DNA from 3 places in the Serratia sp. NPDC078593 genome. Region 2 is predicted to be linked to each of the others. Evidence: riboswitches for the same ligand, from Rfam matches in the RefSeq annotation. Region 2 holds a riboswitch; each other region holds the start of a gene.

Region 1 (4,605 bases), on a different contig from region 2:
AGTGAATGCTTTGGTGCTATCTTATTATAATAAGATTATTTGCACTCAGTACGTTCTACAGGTTTGCTTTTTGAGGTCACGACGCCGAATTTATCAACGCAACCAACCGTTACATAACAAACTTCTTTGCCTTCAACAATGCTCAGATTGTGGCTAACTTCACAGCCCATTGCGCCACCCAATACTTGCATAGCGACATTTTTTTCAATCTTTTTCATATTAATATCCTTATTAATTATATCTATAAGTCTAAATAGACAACAGATAGTGAAATAACTTATTCTTTTGGCGGAGTAACTGGATTAGCTGGGGCAGCTGGTTTAAATGCATTATTGAAGATTTTACCGATGTTATCGAAGAAACCCATACCCATACCAATGATAGAGCCAATGCTGTTACCAATGTTACCAGCAATATTGCCAATCATACCAGCAACGGTATTGACAGCAAGATCGGTCACTTTACCCAGTGTACCGAAGATATCACCGATCAAGCCAGCACCTGAAACTTCTTGCATTTCTACTTTAGATAACTCTCTCATAAATACTCCATTTTTTACTGATAGATGTGTGTCATTACATGACGATAATCCATGAATTGAATTTTACAACTCATGGACGATTTCTACAGGAGATAGTCACTACAACTTAGGATAAACACTTAACTGCCGGTGAATATTACACTCATTGTTGATGGATTATAAATAGGTTGTGCAATTCAAATGGGAATTTAAGGATAATTCTCAACTTATCACCGAAGTTATTTAATAAAAGTCCCAAAAATACTTTATTTTTATCAAGGTGTGATGAGTTTACAGTAATTATTACGTATTAATACACGGCATAATAAGGCTTTTTTTTATTTTTCATGGGTGAATATCAACATTAATTATCAAAATAATTTATATTTTTGCATGATGTGATAATCTTATCTGTATAGGTTGGCGATTGTGTGTAATAAATAATAAGAGTGATAGCGCTATTTGGTAAGGTAATATTTTCCTAATTATCTATGTGGGGATAATTTAACCGAAGAAAGTGGATGTGGCTATTAGCCCCTTTTGTGATATATGATTGTAGCTAGCAATACGATAAATCTATCATATTCAAAAGACTCGGGGTGCCCGATAGGGCTGAGATTTTACCCGTATTACCTGATCTGGATTATGCCAGCGTAGGGAAGTCTCGATACCCAACCGGTATCTGCCTTCTTAAACGCCGGTTGGGAGGATTATGATCGCTCGACCTGATATTTTACCCAGCGCTTGTGCTGCGGCCAGCTTCAACCTATTCAAACACCATTCTCCATTGATTCATTGCTTGACGAACGACGTGGTTCAGGCTTTGACAGCTAACGTCTTGCTGGCGTTAGGCGCGTCACCGGCTATGGTGACTGAACCGAGCGAAGCCGCGCAATTTAGCCGTATCGCCGATGGTCTATTAGTGAATATCGGTACGTTAACCGCCTCGCGTGCTGAATCCATGTTGGCGGCGATTGAAGCTGCTAATCAGAGTAATAAACCGTGGGTATTGGATCCGGTTGCCGTGGATGGGTTGACTTACCGTACTGATTTTGCGAGGCGTATATTGATGTTGCGGCCAGCTGCAATCCGTGGCAATGCGTCTGAAATTATGGCATTGAGTGGATTACAAGGTGGTGGGCGCGGTGTCGATAGCACTACCGACTCACGGATCGCGTTGCCTGCTGCATATCAATTGGCACAAACCAGTGGTGCCGTAGTTGCGGTGACCGGTTCGGTGGATTATGTGACCGACGGCAAACGCAGTTGGGCGATCCCCGGAGGCGATCGTCTGATGACTCGCGTTGTCGGTACAGGGTGTGCGTTGTCGGCGGTGGTAGCCGCATTTAGTTGCCTGCCGGGTGAGCGAATGGGGCACGTGGCTACTGCGTGTCGCGTAATGTCGTTATGCGGTGAACGCGCGAGTCAGCAGGCTGAAGGTCCTGGTAGTTTTATTCCGGTGTTTCTTGATGCGTTGTACCAGTTGAAAGCAGGGGCGCTGCAATGAAAAGAATCAATGCGTTAACCATTGCGGGCACCGATCCGAGCGGTGGTGCCGGTATTCAAGCCGACCTCAAGACATTTTCGGCGTTGGGGGCTTATGGTACCAGTGTGATCACCGCGTTAGTGGCGCAAAATACGTGCGGTGTGCAATCGGTTTATCATATTGAACCGGCGTTTGTGGCTGCACAGTTAGATTCTGTCTTGAGCGATGTACGTATTGATAGTGCCAAAATCGGTATGCTGGCAAACGCAGACATCGTACGCGCGGTGGCGGAGCGTCTGCACTATTATCAACCGCCGTTTGTGGTGCTAGATACGGTGATGTTAGCTAAAAGCGGCGATCCGTTGCTGGCGCCAGACGCCGTCGAATCGATTCGTTGCGAACTCTTGCCGCGGGTGTCGCTGATTACGCCAAACCTGCCGGAAGCCGCGGCTCTGTTGGCCTGCCCAGAGGCGAAAAATGAGCTACAGATGCGCGAGCAAGGCCGTGCATTATTGGCGATGGGCTGTCAGGCGGTATTAATGAAAGGAGGGCACTTGAGCGAGAGTGAAAGTCCTGATTGGTTATTCACGGCTGAGTTCGAGCTGCGTTTCACTGCGCCCCGTGTTGCGACGCGGCATACGCATGGCACCGGTTGCACGCTGTCGGCGGCGTTAGCCGCCTTGCGCCCACGCCATGATAATTGGGCGGATACGCTGGCGGCGGCCAAAGACTACTTGCAACGCGCGTTACAGCAGGCGGAGAGCCTGGAAGTGGGCCAAGGGATTGGGCCGGTACATCATTTCCACGCGTGGTGGTGAGACTCCTGTAAAGGCTGACAACATAATGGCAGCTTACGGCAACCATCATGCTGGGAACCGCAGCGATACATTGCGAATCAAATCGGTTTGCTTGACGACAACACGCGAACGGCTTGCCGCGGGAGCACCCCTTGGGGCACTAGGCTCGAGTATCTTTGGTTCAATGGTAACGCAGTCATCAACCTTAGTTAGGTATTTCGTCGGGGCATCGCCATCATGCCCCGGCGCCTCACGTAACCGGCGATAATTAACCAATGCCAGCTTGATGCAAATCATGCAGGTTGATGGCACCGACCAATCGGCCATCAATATCTACCACGGGGGCGGCGCTGATATGCTGTTCATGCAGCGCTTCTAAGGCTTCTCCTGCGCGCCACTGCGCCGGTAAACGATAGCCGGGCCGAGTGATCGCTGGGCTCAAGGCGTCATTCAGGCTATGGCCCTCTACCAACCAGCGCCGCAGGTCACCGTCGGTAAAAACGCCCACCACGTTTTGCTGTTCATTGCACACGGCCACCAGCCCCAACCCGGTACGGCTCAGTTCCAACATTGCATCCATCACATTGGCGCTTTCAGCAACGGCTGGCAGTCTATCGCCGGTTCGCATCAGGTGGTGCACCCGATTCAGTAGGCGCGCACCCAAGCTACCACCGGGATGTGAACGAGCGAAATCCTCGGCATTAAATCCGCGTTGGCGCATTAATGCCATCGCCAACGCATCGCCGATCATTAACGTATTGACCGCGCTAGAGGTGGGGGCTAGTCCCATCGGGCAAGCTTCGCGCTCGACGCTAATATCCAGCACGCATTCGGCCGCCAAAGCCAACGGTGACGTTTTACCGCCGGTGATGGCAATCACTGGAATAGGGTTTTCTGCCAATAATGGCAGGATCAGATCCAATTCTTTGGCGTGGCCAGAATAGGAAATAAAGATCATCACATCATCTTTGCTAATCATCCCAAGATCGCCGTGCAGCGCTTCTGCCGGATGCACGAAGAACGCCGGTGTGCCGGTGCTGGCCAGTGATGCCGCAATCTTTTTACCGATGTGGCCTGATTTGCCGATGCCGGAAACCACGGCTTTCCCGCGACAATTTAGCAGCAGTTCGCAGGCGCAAACAAAGTTGTCGTCCAGCCGTGCCAATAGACGCTGTGCTTCGGTAAGTTCAATTTCCAGGGTTTCACGGGCGAAATTAAGCAGGGCGGTGGCGTTACTCATCGGTGTCTCCTACCAGAATAATATTGATGCCTTTGGCTTGCAGTGCGGCGAGATAATCCGGATGGATATCGTTATCGGTGATCAGCGTGTCGACTGCGGCCAGTTCACACACCACGTTCGGGCTTTTGCGGCCAAATTTGCTGGAGTCTACCAGCAGAATAATGCGCCCGGCGGCTTCGCACATCGCTTTGCTGACGTTGTGAACCTCATTAAAGGTTGTCACGCCGGCATTGAGGTCAACGCCGTCTGCACCAATAAATAATTTATCAAAACTAAACTGATGAAAGGCCGATTCCGCCAGGCTACCGTGAAACGACGCCGATTTTTTGCGGTAAGTCCCGCCAGGCATCAAAATGGTTTGGTCATTATCCAACTCCACTAATGCGTTGACGATATGCAGACTGTTTGTCATGACCGTAATGTTATTGAACTGCGCTAAATGCGGCACCATTTGCAAGACGGTGCTGCCCGCATCGAATATCAACGAGTCGCCGTCGTCGATCAATTTAATGGCGGCGTAGGCGATCTGGCGCTTCTTCTCGGTATTAATGTGGGTTTTACG
Region 2 (4,605 bases):
CGACTGAGCCCCGGCCTTGATCTGCGCATTAAGATACAGAATGACGCTGTCTGCCAACTTATCCAATAGCAAATGCAGCGTTTGCGGCTCGGCATACATCATCTTTTTCAGTTTAGTGAACGCCTTGCTGCTACCGCCTTCAACCATGTAAGTCGCCAACGTCCACGGACTGCCGGAAAAACCAATCAGCGGCACCTGGCCTTTCAGTTCGCGGCGAATAGTACGTACCGCATTCATCACGTAGCCTAACTCCACTTCCGGATCGAACAACGGGAGTTTTTCTACGTCGGCACGGCAGGCGATCGGCGAGGAGAAACGCGGACCTTCGCCGGTTTCAAAGTAAAGCCCCAATCCCATTGCATCGGGAATCGTCAGAATGTCGGAGAAAAGAATGGCAGCATCCAAAGCATAACGTCGCAATGGCTGCAACGTCACTTCACAGGCTAGCTCGGCATTTTTGCACAGCGACATAAAATCACCGGCCTGAGCACGCGTTGCCTTATACTCCGGTAAATAACGACCGGCCTGGCGCATCATCCATACGGGGGTAACATCCACCGGCTGACGCATCAGCGCACGCAGGTATCGATCGTTCTTCAACTCATTCATTTATCGGGCTCCCTTAATCATCTGCCGCTATTGTATACCCAAAATAATTGAAGATGCATCAAGGTGGCCGGCGCGTCTCCAACGGGGCGTGCCTCAAGCATAGGCCAACGAGCCGATAAGACGCACCCACGCAGCATCAAGCATCATAGAAATCCAAGTTAGGCCTCGCGGCATAAAATCACAGTGTCCTCGATCAGACGCCGAGCCACGGTGCCTGGAGGCGGCAACAACGGTAATCGGTCATAGCGATACCACCCCGCATGCAGTAATTCTTTCGGATCCGGGCACAGCTCACCACTGTGATAATCGGCCATAAACGCCATCATTAAGGAGTGCGGAAACGGCCACGGTTGTGAGGTTACATAACGCAAATTTCTTATCTGTAGCTGACTTTCTTCCATCACTTCCCGCGCAACTGCCTGCTCCAACGTTTCCCCCACTTCAACAAAACCGGCTAACACGGTATGAACACCGCCACGATGGCGAACATGTTGCGCCAGCAGAATTTCATCATCACGGCGAATCGCAACAATCACACAGGGGGCAATTTGCGGATAGTAACGCTCACGACAGTTTCCACACAGGCTGGCACTTTCGCTGCGGCTCAGGTGCATTTCATGGCCGCAGTAGCCACAAAATTTATGTGAACGGTAGAAATTAGCCAGTTGCACGCCACGCCCGGCGAGCTGAAATAAAGCGCGATCGAGATTGAGCAATTGCCGTACTGAGCCCATGTCTTTCGGCATTGACTGACGCACCAGCCACACGGCCTCGCCCCCCCATTCACCGATCTGGCTCGCGCGGCAGCCGCGTAAGCCCATCTTGTCGGCAGACCCTAACGGCAATTCACCGTTTGGTAACCACAGTTTGCTGTCATGACTGACTATCCACCAGCCATTCTCATTACCCGTTAATACAAGTTCCATATCGTTGTTGCACAACCTCCACTTCACTGGCACTCTAGAAATCGATTTTGTTACAATTTTATAACTTACCGTTACTTTTTCTTACTTACGGAGTCAATCATGCTCAACCGTTTGGAAAGCCTGACTCAGCGCGTTGGTGGTAGTAATGAATTAGTTGATCAATGGCTTGAAGCGCGCAAACAATTACTGGTCGCTTACTGCACTCTCGTAGGGATCAAACCGAACAAAGAAAAGCATACGCCGTTGAATGAAAAAGCGCTGGAGAACTTTTGCCATAATTTGGTGGATTATCTCTCCGCAGGGCATTTTCATATCTATGACAGAATTATCAAACGAGTGGAAGGTGTGGGCAGCCCAAAAATGGCGCTGGCTACGCAGATTTATCCCAAATTATGGATCAATACCGAGCAGGTGATGGCGTTCCACGATCGTTACGCCGATACGGAGATCGACCAAGATCTATGCTTAGCATTCCATCACTCGCTCTCAGAGATCGGTGAAGTACTGGCCGCCCGGTTTGCACTGGAAGATCGACTCATTCTATTGGCTGCAGAAAGCTGGGAGCAGAATCACCAAGAAACGGCACCGGACAACGCAACCCAATAGTTTTCCCTTGCAGCTAATAACAACGCCCTTTTATACTGAGGGCTCTTGTCGGAGTGCCTAGCGTCGCGCTTTTTATCAAAGTCGACCAGGCTGAGACCGTTAATTCGGGATCCGCGGAACCTGATCGGGTTAAGACCCGCGAAGGGAACAAGAGTAATCAATCGCCACCGGTAGATTTCCAACCTTAGAAATCCCTCTGCCGATCGGCTAACATCGTTACTCCCTCCGAACTCCAGACAAGCAATTTTCCACTCATCACCACACTGGTAGGAATTTGCTATGTCTAATGTGAACAAAACCCGTCCTCGCAAAGAACAGCGTGAACAAGCCCAACAGTTTATCGATAACCTGCAAGGCGTTGCCTTCCCCAATTCGCGTAGAATTTATCTTGAAGGTTCGCGCCCAGACTTACGGGTGCCCATGCGCGAGATTCAGCTCAGTCCGACACTCATCGGCGGCAGCAAAGACCATCCTCAATACGAACAAAACGAAGCGATTCCAGTTTATGACACCGCCGGGCCCTACGGCGATCCGCAAGCCTCACTCGACGTCCATCGCGGTCTGCATAAATTGCGAGCGGGCTGGATTAGCGAACGCAATGATACCGAAACACTGCGCGGGGTAAGCTCCGGCTTTACCCAGCAGCGTTTAGCTGACGAAGGGTTGGATCACCTCCGCTTCGAGCACTTACCGCAGCCACGTAAGGCGCTGCCGGGTCGCTGCGTCACCCAGTTGCACTACGCACGTGCGGGCGTTATCACGCCTGAAATGGAGTTTATTGCCCTGCGCGAAAATATGGGCCGTGAACGCATACGTGGCGAGGTGCTACGCCAACAGCATCCTGGTCAAAGCTGGGGCGCCAATTTGCCAGACAACATCACGCCAGACTTCGTCCGTCAAGAAGTGGCCGCAGGTCGTGCCATTATTCCCGCTAATATTAATCACCCCGAATCCGAACCGATGATTATCGGCCGTAATTTTTTGGTCAAAGTTAACGCCAACATCGGCAATTCGGCGGTAACCTCGTCCATTGAAGAAGAAGTCGAAAAGCTGGTGTGGTCGACGCGCTGGGGAGCAGATACCGTGATGGATCTTTCCACCGGGCGCTATATCCATGAAACACGGGAATGGATCCTACGTAATAGCCCAGTCCCCATCGGCACCGTGCCGATCTATCAAGCGTTGGAGAAGGTTAACGGCGTAGCGGAAAATCTGACTTGGGAAATGTTCCGCGACACCCTGCTCGAACAAGCGGAACAAGGGGTGGATTATTTTACTATCCACGCGGGCGTGTTACTGCGCTATGTCCCCATGACGGCCAAACGTCTGACAGGCATTGTTTCTCGCGGCGGTTCGATCATGGCCAAATGGTGCTTATCGCATCATAAAGAAAATTTTCTCTACCAGCACTTCCGCGAAATCTGCGAAATTTGCGCCGCCTATGATGTATCGCTCTCTCTCGGGGATGGCCTACGCCCCGGTTCCATTCAGGATGCCAACGATGCCGCCCAGTTCGCAGAGCTGCATACGCTCGGCGAACTCACCAAAATTGCCTGGGAATATGACGTACAGGTGATGATCGAAGGCCCTGGGCATGTCCCCATGCAGATGATTCGCCGCAATATGACCGAAGAACTGGAGCATTGTCATGAAGCCCCTTTCTACACGCTGGGCCCCTTGACCACCGATATCGCTCCGGGTTATGACCATTTCACTTCCGGCATTGGTGCCGCAATGATCGGCTGGTTTGGCTGTGCCATGCTGTGCTATGTCACTCCCAAAGAGCATCTTGGCCTTCCCAATAAAGAAGATGTGAAGCAAGGGCTGATTACCTACAAGATCGCCGCTCACGCGGCCGATCTGGCCAAAGGCCATCCGGGGGCGCAAATCCGTGATAATGCCATGTCCAAGGCACGCTTCGAATTCCGTTGGGAAGATCAGTTCAATCTGGCGTTAGATCCCGCCACTGCTCGCGCCTATCACGATGAAACGCTGCCGCAAGAGTCCGGGAAAATCGCCCATTTCTGTTCAATGTGCGGCCCCAAATTCTGCTCAATGAAGATTTCACAGGAAGTACGCGACTATGCCGCCGCGCAGGAAGCCGCCAAGCCGATCGAGGTATTATCCGGCATGGAAAAAATGTCTGCTGAATTTCGCTCTCGCGGCAGTGAGCTCTACCACAGCGCAACGGCCTGGCAGGAGGAGCAAAATGGCTGATATCGCGATGCCTTTCCCTGCTACGCCGCATCGTCTCGGGTTGTACCCGGTCGTCGACAACGTTGAATGGATCGCACGTCTGCTCGCGGCAGGCGTAACCACCCTTCAATTACGGATTAAAGACTTAACCGACGATCGGGTTGAAAGCGAGATCGTCGAGGCGATCGCGCTGGGAAAAAAATATCAGGCGCGGTTATTTATCAATGATTACTGGCGGCTGGCCATTAAACATCATGCCTATGGCGTG
Region 3 (4,605 bases), on a different contig from region 2:
ATCAGAGGTAAAAAGGTTATGCTACAGAAGGACATGCCGAGAATAAAGCCACGAGAGACGATAAAAAAACCAGTGGGTTACCCCACTGGCTGGTGAAGAGCACCATTACTCAGAAACCGGTTATACCCAAGATAATTCGAGTTGCTTGTAGGCGGCAACTGAATGAGTCCCTGGGAGCATAGCCAACTATGTGACCAGGGTGAAGGAAGGCAGCCAACACCCAAGCAACGTGAAGTATGAAGGGTCTATTCATTATCCTTCACGCTGCACCGTAGCCAGCCTCACAGCGCAGCTCAAATTATTTCAAGTGCCAACCTCTGCTACTTAGAGGCGTTCACGATATTGTTCATCCGTCAGCGTCGGCGTATCCCACTGGGTTAAATGAGCCAGCATCTCCATGCGTGCCTGCGGCGGTATCAACGTCAACCAGTCGGCATGTTGGCGGTTAATCGCGGCGAAATAACGCTGATAAAACTGCTTCGACAATAAAATCTTCATAAGCCGTCCCCCTTTCAATGGATAAAAGTATCGGCGTAATATAGGGAAAGATAAATTGACGAGTTCATCGCGGAGCGTTCCTCTTTTATGTCAACTTCACGCCTGCAACAACAGTTCATCCGCCTGTGGCAACGCTGCCACGGCGAGACCACCGAAACCACGCTGCAAGAACTGGCCGAGGTACTCAGTTGTTCACGCCGCCACGTCCGCTCGTTGCTGGGTGCCATGCAGCGAGAAGGTTGGCTCACTTGGCAGGCGGAAGTCGGGCGCGGCAAGCGCTCGCAGCTCATCTTCAATTACACCGGTCTGGCTCTACAGCAACAACGTGCAGAGGCGTTACTCGAACAGGATCATATCGATCAGTTGGTGCAATTAGTCGGCGATAAAAGTGTGGTACGCCAGATGCTGTTGTCGCAACTTGGCCGCAGTTTCCGCCAAGGTAAGCACATCTTACGCGTGTTGTACTACCGCCAACTCTATAACCTCTTACCCGGATCGGCGCTGCGCCGCTCAGAAACGCACCTAGCGCGGCAGATTTTCAGCGGATTGACGCGAATAAATGAGGAAAATGGGGAACTCGAAGCCGATCTGTCTCACCACTGGCAAGCCTTAACCCCGCTACATTGGCGCTTTTATCTGCGGCCAGTGATTCATTTTCATCATGGCCGTGAGTTGGAGATGGAGGACGTGATCTTATCACTCGCAAGGTTAATCCCTCAGCCACTGTTTTCACATCTCGATCGCGTCACGTCACCAACGACCAATGTTATCGATGTTCACTTACATACCCCTGACTACTGGTTGCCTTGGCTGCTGGGCAGCGTACATGCGATGATTTTGCCGCGCGAATGGCACAATCTGCCGGATTTCGCCCGTCACCCGATTGGCACTGGTCCCTACCGCGTAGTACGTAACCATCAAAACCAGATGAAAATTCACGCTTTTGATGATTATTTTGGCTTTCGCGCACTGATTGACGAGGTCAATATCTGGGTACTGCCTGAGGTAACGGAGGAGTTGGTGCACTCCGGCGTACAGTTACAGGCTGACGACACCGTTAACAACGAGCTGGAAAGTCGGTTGGAAGAAGGGTGTTATTTCTTACTGTTCGATCAGCGCTCAGCGCAGTGTCGCGATCCGGCGATCCGCCGTTGGCTATGCGAACTGATCAACCCTATTGCGTTACTGAGCCACGCGGATCCGGTATACCAACGTTATTGGTCACCCGCCTATGGCATTTTACCGCGCTGGCATCACAACTGTGAACTGGGGCAGCAACCCAAACCGCAAGGATTAACCGAACTGACGTTGACCTATTACGGCGAGCATTCCGAGTTTTACGCCATCAGCGGAGCCATTGAACCCTTGTTAGCGGCGCACGGCATCAAGTTGAATGTGCAAATTATCGATTATCAACAATGGCACCAAGGCGATGCGCACAGCGATCTGTGGCTGGGCAGCGCTAACTTCTATTTACCGTTGGAATTTTCGCTATTCGCAACGCTGTACGAACTGCCATTGATGCAACACTGCATGAGTGAAGATCTCAGCCAGGATGCCACAATGTGGCGAGATAACCGCTTGCCGTTGGCTGAGTTCTGTCAGCGATTAGTGAATCAGCATCATTTGCATCCGTTGTTCCACCACTGGCTGAAACTGCACGGCCAGCGCAGTATGCGCGGCGTTCGCATGAATACGCTTGGCTGGTTTGATTTTAAATCGGCCTGGTTTGCGCCACCGGAAGCATAATCGTCTTTCACCGATGCAACTTACTCTTTACAATAGCGCCGTCTCAACGGGGTGCAGAAACAATTTTTGCTGAGATATACCCACACAACGGCGTTGCGGCCACACGGCAACCACGCCATTGATAAAGGGGATAAACCCGTCGAACCTGATCCGGTCAATACCGGCGGAGGGATTTGAGCATGGCAGCCGCAGCTGCCCTCAGAGACCTTGCCCCTATTATTACAGGAGTGCAAAGTGATCAAAAAATACCTGCCCTGCCTCTTTTTGCTGCTCGCAGCACCCGCATTGGCAAAAGAAACCCTGACGGTTTACACCTACGATTCGTTCGCCGCCGAATGGGGCCCGGGCTCTGCCATCAAAAAAGCCTTCGAAGCAGAGTGCGACTGTGAACTGAAGTTTGTCGCACTGGAAGATGGCGTGTCATTGCTCAATCGGCTACGTATGGAAGGCAAAAACAGCAAGGCAGACGTGGTGCTGGGATTAGACAATAACCTGTTGCACGCCGCTCAGCAGACCGATCTGTTTGCACCTAGCGATATTGATAACAGTAAACTCACGCTGCCCGGCGGTTGGCAGAACAAAACCTTCGTCCCCTATGATTACGGCTATTTCGCCTTCGTTTACAACAAACAGACGCTGAAGCATCCGCCCAAAAGCCTCAAAGAGCTGATCAGTAGCCCACACCCTTGGAAAGTGATCTATCAGGATCCGCGCACCAGCACGCCGGGGTTGGGACTGCTGCTTTGGATACAGAAAGTCTATGGCGATCAGGCACCGCTTGCGTGGCAGCAATTGGCGAAAAAAACCGTTACCGTTACCAAAGGCTGGAGCGAGGCCTACGGTTTATTCCTGAAAGGCGAAGGCGATTTGGTACTGAGCTACACCACATCCCCGGCCTATCATCTGATCGAAGAGAAAAAGGACACCTACGCAGCGGCCAATTTTAGCGAAGGTCACTATTTGCAAGTTGAAGTAGCCGGTAAGCTAAAAGCCAGTAAGCACCCTCAATTAGCGGAACGCTTCATGCAATTTATTGTGACCCCCGCGTTCCAGAATACCCTTCCAACGGGCAACTGGATGTACCCGGTGATCAACACGTCTCTGCCGTCCGGTTTTGAACGCATGACCGTGCCACAAACCGCATTGCAATACAGCGCGGAAGAGGTCGCGAAACAACGCAGCAACTGGATACGCGCATGGCAAACCGCCGTCAGCCAGTGATCCCACGTTGGCTATGGCCCGGGCTAGTGGCCGCCAGCGTTATTTTGCTGGTCGCCTTGCTGGCCTTCGGCTCGCTGTGGCGTCATGCGCCGCAAAGCGACTGGCGTGCTATTTGGCAGGATAGTTATTTGTGGCACGTGGTGCGCTTCACCTTCTGGCAGGCTCTGCTGTCCGCATTGATCTCGGTGTTGCCCGCCATTGCGTTGGCGCGCGCGCTGTATCGCCGCCGTTTTCTTGGCCGCACGCTGCTACTTCGGCTGTGCGCCATGACACTGGTATTGCCAGTGTTGGTTGCGGTGTTTGGGCTGCTCACCGTTTATGGCCGTCAGGGATGGTTAGCAACCCTGTGCGGCTGGTTGAGCGTGGAATATCATTTTTCGCCGTACGGGCTGCAAGGTATTCTGCTGGCACATCTGTTTTTCAACCTGCCGTTAGCCACCCGTCTGCTGTTACAAGCGCTGGAAAACGTTCCGGTAGAACAGCGCCAATTGGCGGCGCAGTTAGGCATGAACGGTTGGCAACAGTTTCGCTTTGTCGAATGGCCCGCACTACGTCGTCAAATTTTACCGAGTGGCGCACTGATTTTCATGTTGTGCTTCGCCAGTTTCGCCACCGTGTTGTCACTGGGCGGCGGGCCGCAGGCCACCACTATCGAACTGGCGATCTATCAGGCATTAAGCTACGACTACGATCTCAGCCGCGCCGCATTACTGGCTTTGATTCAATTAACCTGCTGTCTGGGGTGGGTGATACTCAGCCAACGGCTGAGTCAGGCGCTACCGGTTGGCAATACGCAGGCCTTCCACTGGCGCAATCCGGAAGATAACCGTTGGCAACGCGCTACGGATTGCCTGCTGATCGTCGCCGCCTTGCTCTTGTTACTGCCTCCGCTACTGGCGGTCGTGGTGGACGGCGCCAATCAGGGGATGCTCCGCGTCTTGCAACAGCCAGTTTTATGGCAGGCATTATTGACCTCGTTGCGTATTGCGATTGGCGCCGGTTTACTGTGTGTCGTATTGACCATGATGCTGCTGTGGAGCAGCCGCGAACTGAAATTACGGCAGCGTCTGCGCTGGGGGCAAATGCTAGAACTGAGTGGGATGGTCATCCTAGCGATGCCAGGTATCGTGTTGGCGA

The links. Region 2 has a riboswitch for thiamine pyrophosphate ahead of thiC (phosphomethylpyrimidine synthase ThiC). Riboswitches for the same ligand answer to the same signal wherever they lie in the genome.
Region 1: linked by a shared signal. The riboswitch ahead of thiM (hydroxyethylthiazole kinase) and the one ahead of thiC (phosphomethylpyrimidine synthase ThiC) in region 2 are both predicted to bind thiamine pyrophosphate.
Region 3: linked by a shared signal. The riboswitch ahead of thiB (thiamine ABC transporter substrate binding subunit) and the one ahead of thiC (phosphomethylpyrimidine synthase ThiC) in region 2 are both predicted to bind thiamine pyrophosphate.

What each region holds. Positions count from the first base shown of each region.
Region 1 is NZ_JBNNGK010000006.1:69,656-74,260, reverse strand. Features, by position in the region: gene ACQKDS_RS09015 (hypothetical protein) at 36-218, opposite strand; gene ACQKDS_RS09010 (hypothetical protein) at 278-541, opposite strand; TPP riboswitch at 1,106-1,197, shown strand; gene thiM (hydroxyethylthiazole kinase) at 1,233-2,027, shown strand; gene thiD (bifunctional hydroxymethylpyrimidine kinase/phosphomethylpyrimidine kinase) at 2,024-2,824, shown strand; gene gutQ (arabinose-5-phosphate isomerase GutQ) at 3,072-4,043, opposite strand; gene srlR (glucitol operon DNA-binding transcriptional repressor SrlR) at 4,036-4,605, opposite strand, start outside.
Region 2 is NZ_JBNNGK010000026.1:6,377-10,981, forward strand. Features, by position in the region: gene hemE (uroporphyrinogen decarboxylase) at 1-609, opposite strand, end outside; gene nudC (NAD(+) diphosphatase) at 768-1,535, opposite strand; gene rsd (sigma D regulator) at 1,635-2,141, shown strand; TPP riboswitch at 2,181-2,305, shown strand; gene thiC (phosphomethylpyrimidine synthase ThiC) at 2,421-4,358, shown strand; gene thiE (thiamine phosphate synthase) at 4,351-4,605, shown strand, end outside.
Region 3 is NZ_JBNNGK010000001.1:121,005-125,609, forward strand. Features, by position in the region: gene sgrT (glucose uptake inhibitor SgrT) at 325-498, opposite strand; gene sgrR (HTH-type transcriptional regulator SgrR) at 586-2,247, shown strand; TPP riboswitch at 2,285-2,437, shown strand; gene thiB (thiamine ABC transporter substrate binding subunit) at 2,482-3,468, shown strand; gene thiP (thiamine/thiamine pyrophosphate ABC transporter permease ThiP) at 3,444-4,605, shown strand, end outside.